DNA from 2 places in the Chromobacterium paludis genome. Region 1 is predicted to be linked to the other one. Evidence: predicted binding sites of a transcription regulator. Region 1 holds the regulator's gene; the other holds the start of a gene.

Region 1 (7,378 bases):
CCGGGATGGGCAGGCCGTGCCAGTGCACGGTAGTGGGCTGCGACAGGCGGTTGTCGAAGCGCAGGTCCAGCGCCTCGCCTTCGAACAGCTCGATGGCCGGCCCCGGCACGCTGTCGTTGTAAGCCCAAAAGGCCGTGGGCTTGCCGCCCGGCAACAGCGGCAGGTTCAAGGGCGCCACCGTCAAACAGCCGCGCAGCGCGCCGTCTTGCCTCTCCAGCGGCAGCCGCGCCAGCTCCGGCAGCTCGCCGCCATGCGGCATGCCCAGCGCCGTGGCGGCGGGCAGATCCGGCTGCGCGGCGGACGAGCCGTGCGCGTCATGAGACGCGTCGGCCCTCGCCGCGCGGACCAGCCAGGGCGACAAGGCCAGTGCGGCCCCCCATTGCATCAATCGACGACGTTGCATCGCGCGCTCCATTCAGATACCCCACATAGGTATAGTGAACGTAGAGCGGGCCTAACGCCAACAGTTCCCGTCGCGCGCGGACAAAAAAAAACGGCAAGCCCATGGGCTTGCCGTTTTTCTGGCGGAATTCGCTTATTTCACGTGCGGGCTCAGCAAGGCCAACAGCTGGGCCAGCACCTTGGGGTTGCCGGCGACGATGTCGCCGGACTCCAGCCAGCCCTGTTCGCCGGTGAAGTCGGTGACGATGCCGCCCGCCTCCTGCACGATCAGGCTGCCGGCCGCGATGTCCCACGGCTTCAGGTTCAGCTCGAAGAAGCCTTCGGTGCGGCCGCAGGCGACATTGCACAGGTCCAGCGAGGCCGCGCCCTCGCGGCGCACGCCGGCGGTCTTGCCGATCACATCCTTCAGCATGCCCAGGTATTGGTCAATGTAGCTCTGGTCGGAGACCGGGAAACCGGTGCCGATCACGCACTCGTTCATCATGAAGCGCTTGGACACGCGGATGCGGCGGTCGTTGAGGAAAGCGCCCACGCCGCGCGAAGCGGTGAACAGATCGTTGCGGTTGGGGTCGTAGACCACCGCCTGCTGGATCTGGCCCTTGTGCGCCATGGCGATGGAGATGCCGTATTGCGGATGGCCGTGCAGGAAGTTGGTGGTGCCGTCGATCGGGTCGATGATCCATTCGTATTCGGAGGAGCCCACGCCTTTGGCGCCGGACTCTTCTGCTAGAATCGCGTGCTTCGGATAAGCCTCGAGAATGGTGTTGATGATCGCTTCCTCGGCGGCGCGATCCACCTCGGTCACAAAGTCATTGTGCTTTTTCTTCTCTACGCGAATGGTATCGAGGTTAAGCGACGCGCGCTGGATAACACTGCCTGCGCGGCGAGCGGCTTTAACCGCGACATTGAGCATCGGATGCATTGACGGCCTCTACACTTGAACGATGAGCGGATGTCCGTCTGATGACGCGACACCCGCTGGTAACAATCTGGGTTAAGGAACAAAAAAACCCGACGCCTGGGCGCGGGCTTTTGGTATATGCCCGCTATTTTAATGTGAAAACGCCAATGAATAAACCCCAAGTACCTGATTTTCTGCAAAACATCCGCGTGGTGCTGGCCCGCCCCAACCATCCGGGCAATATCGGCTCCGCCGCCCGCGCCATGAAAACCATGGGTTTGAGCCGGCTCTACCTGGTGGAGCCCAAGGTGTTTCCCAGCGACGAAGCCAATACGCTGGCTTCGGGCGCGGTGGACCTGCTGGAGCGCGCCGTCGTGGTCGGTTCGCTGCGGGAAGCCTTGTCCGACGTCACCGTGGCCTGCGCGCTGACCAGCCGCCGCCGCGAGCTGACCACCCCGCTGTCCACCCCGCGCCAAACCACGCCGGAGCTGATCGCGCGCGCGCGCGAAGGCGAGCAGGTGGCCCTGGTGTTCGGCAACGAAACTTTCGGCTTGTCGATCGAGGAAGTGGAGCAGTGCAACCGCCTGGTGACCATCCCCGGCAATCCGGACTACTTCTCGCTGAACCTGGCGATGGCGGTGCAGGTGATGACTTACGAACTGTTCAGCCACACCGAGGTGGACGTGGAATATCTGCGCGCCGAGGGCGAGGCCGCGACGCAGAGCGAGGTGGACGGCATGTGCGGCCATCTGGAGCAGGCGATGGACGAGATAGGCTACTTCCAGCGCCGCAACAGCGAGCGGCTGATGCGCCGCATGCGGACCATGTTCCACCGCGCCGGCATGCTGCGCGAGGAGATCGACATCCTGCGCGGCTTCTACAAGCAAGTGCAGCGCGCGGCCGGCAAAGCCTCCGGCGATGCGGACTGAGCCAGGCTGCGACCTGCCTTACGCGCATCCCGCGGTGCGCGATCTGGCCTTTTTGCTGACCTCTCCCCCGCCCTGGCTGTGCGGCGCGGACATGCCGCCCGAGCGCCTGCTGGGCGCGGACGGCGCAAATCTGCTGGCCGAACTGGACCGCGCGCCGGCGGCGCTGGAAGCCTGGCTCGCCGGGGCGCCGGCCGTCCGCCTTGGAAAATATGCGGAACGATTATTCTCATTTTGGTTTCGCCATGCATCGCATATCGAACTGGCTTTTGAAAACCTGAAAGTCATCAATGCGGCGCGGCGCACGGTGGGAGAGTTCGATTTTCTGCTGCGCCTGGACGGCGAACCCTGGCATCTGGAAACCGCCAGCAAGTTTTATCTGCAAGTTGGCGACTCGCCCGATGAGCTGATCGGCCCTGGTATCAATGACGCCTGGCGGTTAAAAGAGACCAAAAATACAACACAGCTGCTTTTATCGCGCCATCCCAACGCTCGGGCCGTCCTGCCGCCGGGCTTCGAGAACTGCCGCGCCGCCGCCCGCCTCTGCGGCTGGTTCTTCTATCCCGCAGGCGCCGCCCCTGCGGCCCTTCTCGCGCCCGGCCAGCTCCATGGCTGGCACGCGCCGCGGCTGGATGCCTGGCCCAGACGGCACGAAAATTCGCGCTGGGCCTGGCTGCCCCGATTGCGCTGGCTGGCGCCGGCCCGCTTGGCAGAGGCGGAGACGCAGGAAGAACACGCCTTGCGCGACAGCTTGTCCGCCGCCGCCGCGCCGCAGCTGGTGGCGGAACTGCAGCCTGGCGCGGACGGCGTCTGGCGCGAAGCGGCGCGCGGCTTCGTCACCCCGCCCGGCTGGCCGGACCCCGGCCGCCTGGCCGCGCTGCGGCAGCGCATCGCCGCCGCGCAGGCATGAAAAAAGGCAGGCCATGGCCTGCCTTCCTCACTTCTCAACCCACCCCGCTTAGTGCCCGTTGGCGTGGGCGCAGCCGGAAATCAAGGCTTTCAGATCGTCCAGTTGCACCAGCTGGATGTGCTTGTGATCGACGGTGATCCAGCCTTGTTGCTGGAACTTGGACAGCGTGCGGCTGACCGTTTCCAGCTTCAGGCCCAGGAAGCTGCCGATTTCCTCGCGGCTCATGCGCAGGATGAAGTCGTTGGCGGCGAAGCCGCGGCTGGACAGGCGGCCGGACAGGTTCAGCAGGAAGGCGGCGATGCGCTCCTCCGCCTTCATATTGCCCAGCAGCAGCATGACGTTTTGGTCGCGCACGATCTCGCGGCTCATCAGCCGGTAGAAGTGGTGCTGCAGGCTGGGGATGTCGCGGCTCAGCGTTTCCATGCGGTTGAACGGCAGTTCGCACACTTCGCTGTCCTCCAGCGCGATGGCGTCGCAGCTGTGGTTGCCGGTGGAAATGCCGTCCAGGCCCATCAGCTCGCCGGACATCTGGAAGCCGGTCACTTGCTCGCGGCCGTCCTGGCTGGCGACACAGGTCTTGAAGAAGCCGGTGCGCACGGCGAACAAGGACTTGAAAGACTCGCCGCTGTGGAACAGGTACTCGCCGCGTTTCAGGCGTCGGCTCTGCCGGATCACGGTGTCGAGCTGGCTCATCTCCTCGCGGTTCAGTCCGACAGGCAAGCACAGCTCGCGCAGACTGCAGCTGGAGCAGGAGACTTTCAAAGAATGCAGGGGTGTGTGGTTGTGTTCAGACATGCTATTTGGCTGCAAGCTCGTAAAGGTTGACCATAGTCAATGCCGACAATGGGGGATTTCCGCAAATTTACCAGTACACCGGAAGTTTTTCCATCTGAATGAGACATGAAAACCACCCATCCCTTCTCACCCGCCCATTTTGAGTTCGATCGCGAGCTGATCGAACGCCTGGATGGATCTGGACCGCGGTATACATCGTACCCGACCGCAGATCGCTTCACATCAAATTTCTCTGATGATGACTATCTGCTGCGCCTGCAACAACGCCGCATCGGCGCCAACCGCAAGCCTTTATCGGTTTACGTGCATATACCATTTTGCAACACCGTCTGCTTCTACTGCGCCTGCAACAAGATCATCACCAAGGACAAGAGCAAGGCGGACATCTATCTGGACCACCTGGAGAAGGAAATCCAGCTGGTGGCGGCGCAACTGGGCTGCCGCGAGAAGATCATCCAGCTGCATTTCGGCGGCGGCACGCCCACCTTCCTCTCCGATGCGCAGCTGGAACGATTGATGGCCATGCTGGCCGAGCACTTCGAGTTCATGCCCGACGGCGAATACTCGATCGAGATCGACCCGCGCAAGGTGTCGCGCGAAACCATGCTCAAGCTGGCCAAGTTCGGCTTCAACCGCATCAGCGTCGGCGTGCAGGACTTCGAGCCGGCGGTGCAAAAAGCCGTCAACCGCGTCCAGAGCGAGGAAGAAACCCGCGCCGTGATCGAGGCCGGGCGAGAGGCCGGCATCCAGTCGGTGAGCCTGGACCTGATCTACGGCCTGCCGCTGCAAACGCGCGAATCCATGCTGCGCACCTTGCAAAAGGCGCTGGAGCTGAACCCGGACCGGCTGGCGCTGTACAACTACGCCCACCTGCCCACGGTGTTCATGCCGCAGCGGCGCATCCACGAAGCGGACCTGCCCTCCGCCTCGGTCAAACTGGACATCCTGCAGGATGCGGTGAAGATGCTGACCGACGCCGGCTATGTGTTCATCGGCATGGACCACTTCGCCAAGCCCGACGACGAACTGGCGGTGGCGCTGCGCCAGGGCCGGCTGCAACGCAACTTCCAGGGCTACTCCACGCATGCGGACTGCGACATGCTGGCCTTCGGCGTGTCCGCCATCAGCAAGGTGGGCTCCAGCTACTGCCAGAACGACAAGACGCTGGAGGGCTATTACGCGGCGCTGGACGCGGACAAGCTGCCCATCGTGCGCGGCATCACGCTGGACAACGACGACCTGTTGCGCCGCACCATCATCCAGGGCCTGATGTGCCGCTTCGCCTTGTCGGTGGAGGCGATAGAGGAAATCTTCGGCATCAACTTCGCTCAGTATTTCACCGAGGAAATGCCGCAGATCCGCGCCTTCCAACAGCAGGGCCTGCTGTCCTTCGACGGCGACTTCCTGATGGTGGAGCCCAAGGGGCGCTTCCTGATCCGCAACATCGCCATGTTGTTCGACCGCCATCTGCGCGAGCGCCAGACCCACGCCCGCTACTCCAAAACCATCTAAATCCCGCCGCCTCGCGCCCCCCGCGAGGCGGTCTTTCCTCGCCTATCTCGCCCGCGATATCCGCCATTCGTGTAAATGGCTATGATTCCGTCTTGTAATAAGCAATTTCACTTATACAGTTGAAGGGACGGAAGCGTTTCCCGTCCTGTCTTGCGCGGCCGCTTTGGCCGCAGCGATACGGTAGGAGTTTCGCCATGAACACACCCATCGTCCGGCTGATGCAACGCCTCAGCTATCCCCAGCGTTTCGCCGTAATCGGATGCTTGTTCGCCATCGTGCTGCTGTATCTGGTCTACGGCCTGTATCGCAGCAATCAAGACAATATCGATTTCAGCGCCAAGGAGCAGGTCGGCGTCGTCTATATGAAGCCCTTGACCGCCATGCTGGCGCAAACCCAACAAGCGCGCGAACTATCGGTGCGCGCCGCCCTGGGCGAAGCCGACGCCAAGAACAGCCTGCCCGCCGCCGTCCAGCAGCTGCAAGCCAGCTGGCAGGCGCTCAAAACCGTCAACGATCAGTTGGGCGGCGACCTGGCCAGCGGCGGTGCCTGGCAAGCGGCCAGCGCGTCCTGGGACAAGCTGCAGTCCGGGGGCGGCTCGCCGGCGCAGGCGATGGCGGCCTACAGCGACTTCGGCGACAAACTGTCCACCCTGATAGGCCTGATCAGCGACAATTCCAATCTGACGCTGGACCCGGACATCGATACCTATTATCTGATGGATGCCACCACCGGCAAGTTGGCGAGCCTGCTTAATCTCATGGGCGAGGCCAACGCCCTGGCGGCCCTGCCCGCGGCCAATCATGCGCTGGACAGCGCGCAGCGGGACAGGCTGGTGGAGCTGCGGCCCTTGATCGCCGAGGCCGCCGACGGCCTGGGCGGCGACATCGCCAAGGCCGTGGCCTACAACGACAGCCTGAAGAGCGAGCTCTCCCAGCAACAGGACAAGCTGACCTCCATGCTGAAGGGCCAGCAAGGCGCGCTGGATCTGGCCATAGGCGGCAAGACCGGCGCAGACGGGCTGAAAGTGGCCGGGCACAGCGCGGAAGGCGCCCAAATCATCGCCGCCTACACCACGCAGGCGCTGGAGCGGCTGGACCAGCTGCTGCAGGCACGGGTCGACCGCATCGCCAGCCAGCGCAACCGCTACATCATCATCGGCGTCGTCTCCATGCTGGCGGCCATTCTGCTGTTCCAGCAGCTGTATATGTCCATCACCAGCCAGCTGGGCGGCGAGCCGTTTTACGTGCAGGAAGTGGTGGAACAGATCGCCTCCGGCCGGCTGGATACCCGCATCCAGTTGCGCGATAACGACGAAACCAGCCTGCTGGCCGCCATCCGCCGCATGCGCAACCAGCTGCGCGACACCGTGGCCCAATTGATCGCCACCGCCAACGAAGTGAACGGCGCCGCCACGGAAATGGCGAACAGCGCGCACAGCATCTCCGACAGCAGCTGCCGCCAGAACGAGGCCGCAGCCAGCATGGCCGCGGCGATAGAACAACTCAGCACCAGCCTGTCCGTCTGCGCCGAGCAGTCCGAGCAAGCCGACCGGCTGTCCACCGATGCCGTGCATGAGTCCAATCAGGGCGATAAAGTCATCAGCGCCACCAGCCACAGCATGGACGGCATCGTGCGCGACGTGTCCACCGTGTCGGAAACCATAGGCGACCTCGGCAAGCAATCCGAATCCATCGCCGGCATCGTCGACGTGATACGCGACGTGGCGGACCAGACCAATCTATTGGCGCTGAACGCGGCGATCGAGGCGGCGCGCGCCGGCGAGATGGGCCGCGGCTTCGCCGTGGTGGCGGACGAGGTGCGCAAGCTGGCCGAGCGCACCGCGCTGTCCACCACCGAGATCAGCAATATCGTCGGCAAGATTCAAAGCACGGCACAGCGCGGCACCCAGTGCATGCAGGTGGGCATGCAGG
Region 2 (7,378 bases), 2.1 Mb from region 1:
ACGGTGTGGGAGCTGGAGGGGCCGACGCCGATTTTGTAGATGTCGCTCATGCTGAACATGATGCTACCTCTTTGAATGCTGGAATCTGGAAGAAGAACAGGCCGCTAGCGCGATTGGGAGGGGGCCGGGAGGACCCGGACTGGCCGGGCCGCTCTGTTTCAGCGCTGGAATCCGCGGTCTGTGGGCCGAATCCCAATCCCCCAGCCGGCAAGGGCGGGGGGCCTGTTGGCTTACGATCAGGCGATCAGATCGTAGAAGATGGCGGAGATGGCGATCAGGCCGATCAGCACCACGAAGATGTTGCTGGCGGCGCCGGAGTACTTCTTCATGGCCGGCACTTTCTGGATGGCGTACATCGGCATCAGGAACAGCAGCATGGCGATCACCGGGCCGCCCAGGGTTTCAATCATGCCCAGGATGGACGGGTTGATGGTGGCGATGATCCAGCAGGTCACGATCATGAAGATGGCGGTGTAGCGGTCCAGCTTGGACGATTCGATGGTCTTGCCGCTCTGGCGCAGTTGCTTGATCACCAGGCCGTTGAAGCCTTCCTTGGCGCCCAGGTAGTGGCCCAGGAAGGACTTGCTGATGGCGACCATGGCGATGATAGGGGCAACCCATTCCATCACCGGGTTTTGGAAGTGGTTGGCCAGGTAGGACAGGATGGAGATGTTCTGGGCCTTGGCGGCGGCCAGGTCGGCCGGGCTTAGGCTGAACACGCAGCTGAACACGAAGAACATCACGGTCAGCACCATCATGGTGTGGGCGCGGATCAGCACGCGGCTGGAAGCCGGCTCGGCGTCGTCGCCGTGCAGCTTGCGTTGGTCCACAGAGAAGGACGAGATGATGGGCGAGTGGTTGAAGGAGAACACCATCACCGGGATGGCCAGCCACAGCGTCTTGTAGAAAGCGCCGCTGGATACGGCGTCGCCCAGGCTGCCGGCGTGGCGGATGGCGGTGTCGCTCCATTGCGGGATCAGGTACAGGGCCAGCAGCATCAGCACCACCACGAACGGGTAGACCAGGATGCTCATCGCCTTGACGATCATCTGGCCGCCCAAGCGCACGATGGACATCAGGCCCAGGATCAGCGCCAGCGAGAACACGGCGCGGGTGGCGGTGCCGGTGCCCACGTCGATGTGCAGCTGGTTATTGAGGAAGGACAGCACCGTATTGGTGATGGCCACGCTGTACATCAACAGAATCGGGTAGATGGCGAAGAAGTACAGCAGGGTGATGATCTTGCCGGCGCCGAGGCCGAAGTGCTCTTCCACCACTTCCGTGATGTCCGCGCCTTCCTTGCTGCCGGACAGCACGAAGCGGGTCAGGCCGCGGTGGGCGAAGAAGGTCAGCGGCAGGGCCAGGATGGCCATCAACATCAGCGGCCACAGGCCGCCGATGCCGGCGTTGATGGGGAGGAACAGGACGCCGGCGCCGATGGCGGTGCCATACAGGCCGAGCATCCAGGTGGTGTCGTGCTTGGTCCATCCGGACGAGCCGGAGCGGGGAGCGGTGGAAGCGATGGTTTGTGACATGATCGAGGTGCCTTTTCGAACGATATTTTGGAAATTCTGTTTTCAGCCTTCCGTCCCTGCATGGGCGGGAGGCGGGGGTGAGCGTGTCGCCGGCAAAGCGGGCTGGCCCGCCGTGCCTTGTCTTGCCGAGTTGTCGCCATCCTACGGGCTTTGTAGTCAGGCAGGTACACATTTAAGAACATCAGTTGATTCTAATCAATATAAATTTGTCGTAAAACGAACAAATGAACACGAGAAAGGCAGTGGCGCAGGCAGTTTGATTGGCTATTTTTGCCTTTATTTTGAAATAAAACACCAATAAATATTGTTTTATAGGAATTAAATATTTAAAAATAGCAAGAATAAGCAATATTTTTTAAATCAACCTAATATGAACCTGCCATGCTTGGGCGGATGATGCGACGCGCTATTTGAGTGTTTGCTCTGTTGTTGTGAGCATTCGATTTCGGCCCGGCTCAGGCTGTGTTGTTTCGTCATAACGTGGATGGGCGAGTTGGATTTTTGAAGTGTTGATAATGTGAATGCATTGTAAAGCATTGAATTTTAAAGGTATGAGTAAGCGTTTGGGCCATGCAGTGCCGAGTGGTATCGCACAGGTTCTATTCTGGCGATGGTTTGATATGGAAAATTTTTTGGTTGAAATGTGTCAAATAAAGAGAGGATTTTCGGCATCAAATTTTCGAAAGTGAAAAATAATGATTAAAAATGAACATATTCGATTTCGAAACCCATGAACGCCTCATAGACTTGAAGCAAGCGGCGGGGCGCGGCTGCGCCGATCATGCCAAGCGCGGCTGGGTGGCGGAAAAAATGGCGATGTGTGAAAAAATAGGAGAACTTTGAGTGTTTTGTGCTGGGTTGTCCTTGCTGGGCGGCGTATCATGGCGCCGATGGCAGCAGACTGACGCCGGAGGTGGTGGGAATGCAGCGGGTTGATCGTTATCAAACACGAATTTACTAAAACGAACATAAAATTTTCGTGAAGTCGCATTTCGTGCGAACGGCGCAGCCGTCGCCGGCGACGCCGCCTTACCCATACTGTAGAGATGCAAGAAAATGAGCCACTCCTCCACACTCGCCTACGTGGCCGACGAAGCGGCCAGCAAGCAGAAGGTGCTGCTGTCCGAACCCGGCCGTTACCTGCTCAGCGCGGCCATGGCCGGCGCGCTGATCGCCGTCGTGCTGGCCGTCAGCCTGAAGCTGGGCCAGGTGTTTTTCGCGGCCGGCGATTCCGGCTACTACATCGCCACTTCCGGCTTTTTCGGCGTGGCCCTGGTCAGCATCATCATTTGCAAAGTGGAGCTGTTCACCAGCAATGTGATGTATTTCACCGTCGGCCGGCTCAGCGGCCGCTGTCACACTCGCAGCCTGTTCCTGAGCTGGGCGATGGTTTACCTGGGCAATCTGATCGGGGTGTTGCTGTTTGTCGCGGTGCTGGCGGGCGCGGGGGGCATGGGCGCTTTGCCGGCCGATCACCTGTTGTTCAGCGTGGTGGAGCACAAGGTGAGCGCGTCCTCGATGGAAATTTTCTGGAAGGGCGTATTGTGCAATTGGATCATCTGTCTGGCGGTGTGGGTGCCGATGCGTCTGGCCAACGAGGCGGCGCGGCTGTTGATCATCATGCTGCTGGTGTTCGTATTCTTCTTCTCCGGCTTTGAGCACAGCATCGCCAACATGGCCTTTTTCGCGCTGGCCAAGCTGCAGGGCATGGCTGGCCTGGAGTGGGCCGACATCCTGCATAATATGCTGCCGGCGACGCTGGGCAATATCGTGGGCGGGGCAGTGGGTGTCGGTCTGGTGGTGTTCCGGCTGGAACGTCACACATTGCAGTTGGTCTGAGTTGCAGCGGCGTTTGCATGCGAGTAAACGGCATGTGAATGTTCGTTTTCGAATGTGGTCGGCGCAGTGCCAGCGGCACCGCGCCGACTTTGCTATAAAACATTGATATTTTAAGGGTATGGCACCGTTTTCACGCGCGGCGAAGCCGAACCGAAATCGCGCGCGAAGCGCGGCACTACTTGACCCAAGTCAAACGAAATTTTCGATTCCGAATGTAGTATGTGTTCAATATCTAACACGTTACCGGACCCAGCCTAAGTAAGGAGGCCCCAGATGGACGCCATCACTCAAAACGCCGCTCAAGCCAACCCCTGGCGCGATTTCGTCGCCGGCGACTGGCAGAGCAAAGTCGATGTCCGCAACTTCATCCAGCTGAACTACCAGCCGTACGAAGGCGACGACAGCTTCCTGGCTGGCGCCACCGAACGTACCAAGAAGCTGTGGGACACCCTGGGCGAACTGCTGAAGCAGGAACGCGCCAAGGGCGTGCTGGATGTGTCCGCCGACCGCGGCTCCTCCATCACCGCGCATGACGCCGGCTACATCGACCAGGCCAATGAAGTGATCGTCGGCTTGCAGACCGATGCCCCGCTGAAGCGCGCCATCATGCCGAACGGCGGCCTGCGCATGGTCGAAAACGGCCTGGAAGCCTTTGGCTTCAAGCTGGATCCGATGATCAAGGAAGTGTGGGAAAAGTATCGCAAGAGCCACAACCAGGGCGTGTTCGATGTCTACACCCCGGAAATCATGGCCTGCCGCAAGTCCGGCGTGATCACCGGCCTGCCTGACGCCTACGGTCGCGGCCGCATCATCGGCGACTACCGCCGCGTGGCCCTGTACGGCACCGACTTCCTGCGCGCCGAGCGCCAGCAAGTGTTCCACGAACTGGACAACGCCACCTTCACCGACGACGTGATGCGCCTGCGCGAAGAGCTGTCCGAACAATTCCGCGCCCTGGACGAACTGAAGCAGATGGCCGCCAAGTACGGCTTTGACATCAGCCGCCCGGCCGCCACCGCCCGCGAAGCCGTGCAGTGGGTGTACTTTGCCTACCTGGCCGCCGTGAAGGAACAAAACGGCGCCGCCATGTCCTTCGGCCGCGTCTCCACCTTCCTGGACGTGTACATCGAGCGCGACATCGCCGCCGGCGTGCTGAGCGAAGAAGAAGCCCAGGAAATGATCGACGACCTGGTGATCAAGCTGCGCATCGTCCGCTTCCTGCGCACCCCGGAATACGATCAACTGTTCTCCGGCGACCCGACCTGGGTGACCGAATCCATCGGCGGCATGGGCCAAGACGGCCGCACCCTGGTGACCAAGAACAGCTTCCGCTTCCTGAACACCCTGTACAACCTGGGCCCGGCGCCGGAACCGAACCTGACCGTGCTGTGGTCCACCCGCTTCCCGCAAGGCTTCAAGAACTTCTGCGCCAAGGTCTCCATCGACACCAGCGCCATCCAGTACGAAAACGACGATCTGATGCTGCCTTACTGGGGCGACGACTACGGCATCGCCTGCTGCGTGTCGGCGATGAAGATCGGCAAGCAGATGCAGTTCTTCGGCGCCCGCGCCAACCTGGCCAAGGCCATGCTGTACGCGATCAACGGCGGCCGCGACGAGAAATCCGGCGCGCTGGTGGCCAAGGGCTTCGAACCGATCACCGGCGACGTGCTGACCTACGAAGAACTGATGCCCAAGTTCGAGAAGATGATGGACTGGCTGGCCGCCACCTACGTCAAGGCGCTGAACTGTATCCACTACATGCACGACAAGTACGCCTACGAGCGCATCGAGATGGCGCTGCACGATCGCGACATCGTCCGCACCATGGCTTGCGGCATCGCCGGCCTGTCCGTGGCCGCCGACTCGCTGTCCGCCGTCAAGTACGCCAAGGTCCATATCATCCGCAATGAAGACGGCCTGGCGGTCGACTACAAGATCGAAGGCGACTACCCGGCATTCGGCAACAACGACGACCGCGTGGACGACATCGCCGTGTGGCTGACCCAGTCCTTCATGGACCGCATCAAGGCCCAGCCCTACTTCTACCGCGATTCCAAGCCGACCCAGTCGGTGCTGACCATCACCTCCAACGTGGTGTACGGCAAGAAGACCGGCAACACCCCGGACGGCCGCCGCGCCGGCGAACCGTTCTCCCCGGGCGCGAACCCGATGAACGGCCGCGACGTGAAGGGCTTTGTCGCCGCGGGCGCTTCGGTGGCCAAGCTGCCGTACGACTCGGCGCTGGACGGCATCAGCTGGACCGCTTCCGCCACGCCTGACGCGCTGGGCCACACCGCCGAAGAGCGCATCCTGAACCTGGCCAACTGCCTGGACGGCTTCTGCTCCGCGCACCCCACCGAGTTCAGCAGCGCCAACTGCACGCCGTTCGATTGCGAAGGCGGCGAGCGCCACATCGCCGGCGGCGGCTTCCACGTCAACGTCAATGTGTTCAAGCGCGAAACCCTGCTGGACGCGATGGAGCACCCGGAGCTGTACCCGCAGCTGACCATCCGCGTGTCGGGCTATGCCGTGAACTTCATCAAGCTGACCCGCGAGCAGCAGCTGGACGTGATCAACCGCACCTTCCACGGCAAGATGTAAGCTGAAATAGGGTAGGGCGGGCAGCCCGCAAGGCTTGCCCGCGCGGAAACACCATCGCATCAATGGCGGGGCGGTCCGGAAGGAAAGCCCCGCTTTTTTCACCAGATCCACCGGAGATACGGCAATGACCCCACCCATCGCCGCAGACTACACCGCTCAAGCTGTCAGCACCGACACCCTAGGCTATTTGCATTCCACCGAGAGCGGCGCCGGCGTCGATGGCCCCGGCATGCGTTTCGTGTTTTTCACCTCGGGCTGCCAGTTCCGCTGCCTGTACTGCCACAACCCGGACACCTGGAAGCTGCACAACGGCCGCCAGGTGACGGTGGAGCAGGCGCTGGCCGAAGTGGCGCCGTACGCGCGCTTCCTCAAGTTCGCCGGCGGCGTCACCATTTCCGGCGGCGAGCCTTTGATGCAGCATGAGTTCGTCGGCGAATTGTTCCACGAGATCAAGCAGCGCTTCGGCCTGCATACCGCGCTGGACACCCAGGGTTTCCTGCATGAGCGCGTGACGGACGAGTGGTTTGACGACGTGGACCTGGTAATGCTGGACATCAAGCATTCCGACCCGGAAAAGTACCAGGCGCTGACCGGCCAGCCGCTGCAGCCGACGCTGGACTTCGCCCAGCGCCTGAAGCGCCTGGGCAAGAAGATGTGGATACGCTATGTGCTGGTGCCGGGCCTGACCGACGGCGACGCCGACATCGAGAAGCTGGCAGACTTCGTGGCCGATCTCGGCGCTGTGGTGGAAAGGGTGGAGGTATTGCCCTTCCACCAGCTGGGCAAGGACAAATGGGCGCAGCTGGGCATGGAGTATCAGCTGAACGACACGCCCATTCCGACAGCCGAACAGGCCGCGCATGCGCGCGCCTTGTTCGCCAGCCGCGGGCTGAAAGTCACCTGAGTTTCATCGAGCCATTCTCCCTGGCCGCCGCCGCGTATCGCGCTGGCGGCTTTTTTTATCGATGCGCGGCACCATTGCGCCGGCGGCGCGGTCTGTCAGGAATCGAGAAGCAAAGGAGCACGCATGAGCAAGGTTCTGGAAATCTGCGCCGGTTCGCTGGCGTCCTGTCTGGCGGCGCAGCAGGGCGGCGCGCAGCGGGTGGAGCTGTGCGACAACCTGCTGGAGGGCGGCACCACGCCGTCCTATGGCCTGTTGGCGCTGGCGCGCGATAGTCTGGGCATAGAAGTCAACGCGCTGATCCGGCCGCGCGGCGGCGATTTTCTGTATTCGGCGCTGGAGTTCGAGACCATGGCGCGCGATATCGAGCTGTGCCGCAAGCTGGGCGTGGACGGCGTGGTGATAGGCATGCTGACCGAGGACGGCGAGATAGACGGACCGGGCACGCGCGAACTGGCGGGCCTGGCCGGGCCGATGCGCGTGACCTTCCACCGCGCCT

What was found. The regulator FNR, encoded in region 1, switches genes on or off when oxygen is low (the NO sensors DNR and NnrR bind a similar motif). The targets are predictions, from matches to a motif close to TTGATNNNNATCAA.
Region 2: the regulator FNR is predicted to act here: its motif matches at 3,554-3,567, upstream of pflB (formate C-acetyltransferase).

What each region holds. Positions count from the first base shown of each region.
Region 1 is NZ_CP043473.1:2,705,041-2,712,418, forward strand. It holds gene FYK34_RS12675 (multicopper oxidase family protein) at 1-403, opposite strand, end outside; gene FYK34_RS12680 (inositol monophosphatase family protein) at 536-1,324, opposite strand; gene FYK34_RS12685 (RNA methyltransferase) at 1,471-2,232, shown strand; gene FYK34_RS12690 (DUF1853 family protein) at 2,222-3,139, shown strand; gene fnr (fumarate/nitrate reduction transcriptional regulator Fnr) at 3,188-3,934, opposite strand; gene hemN (oxygen-independent coproporphyrinogen III oxidase) at 4,040-5,446, shown strand; gene FYK34_RS20505 (methyl-accepting chemotaxis protein) at 5,641-7,378, shown strand, end outside.
Region 2 is NZ_CP043473.1:498,399-505,776, forward strand. It holds gene FYK34_RS02345 (L-serine ammonia-lyase) at 1-59, opposite strand, end outside; gene FYK34_RS02350 (HAAAP family serine/threonine permease) at 237-1,535, opposite strand; gene FYK34_RS20380 (hypothetical protein) at 2,241-2,378, shown strand; gene FYK34_RS02355 (formate/nitrite transporter family protein) at 2,592-3,374, shown strand; gene pflB (formate C-acetyltransferase) at 3,648-5,978, shown strand; gene pflA (pyruvate formate-lyase-activating protein) at 6,103-6,882, shown strand; gene FYK34_RS02370 (copper homeostasis protein CutC) at 7,006-7,378, shown strand, end outside.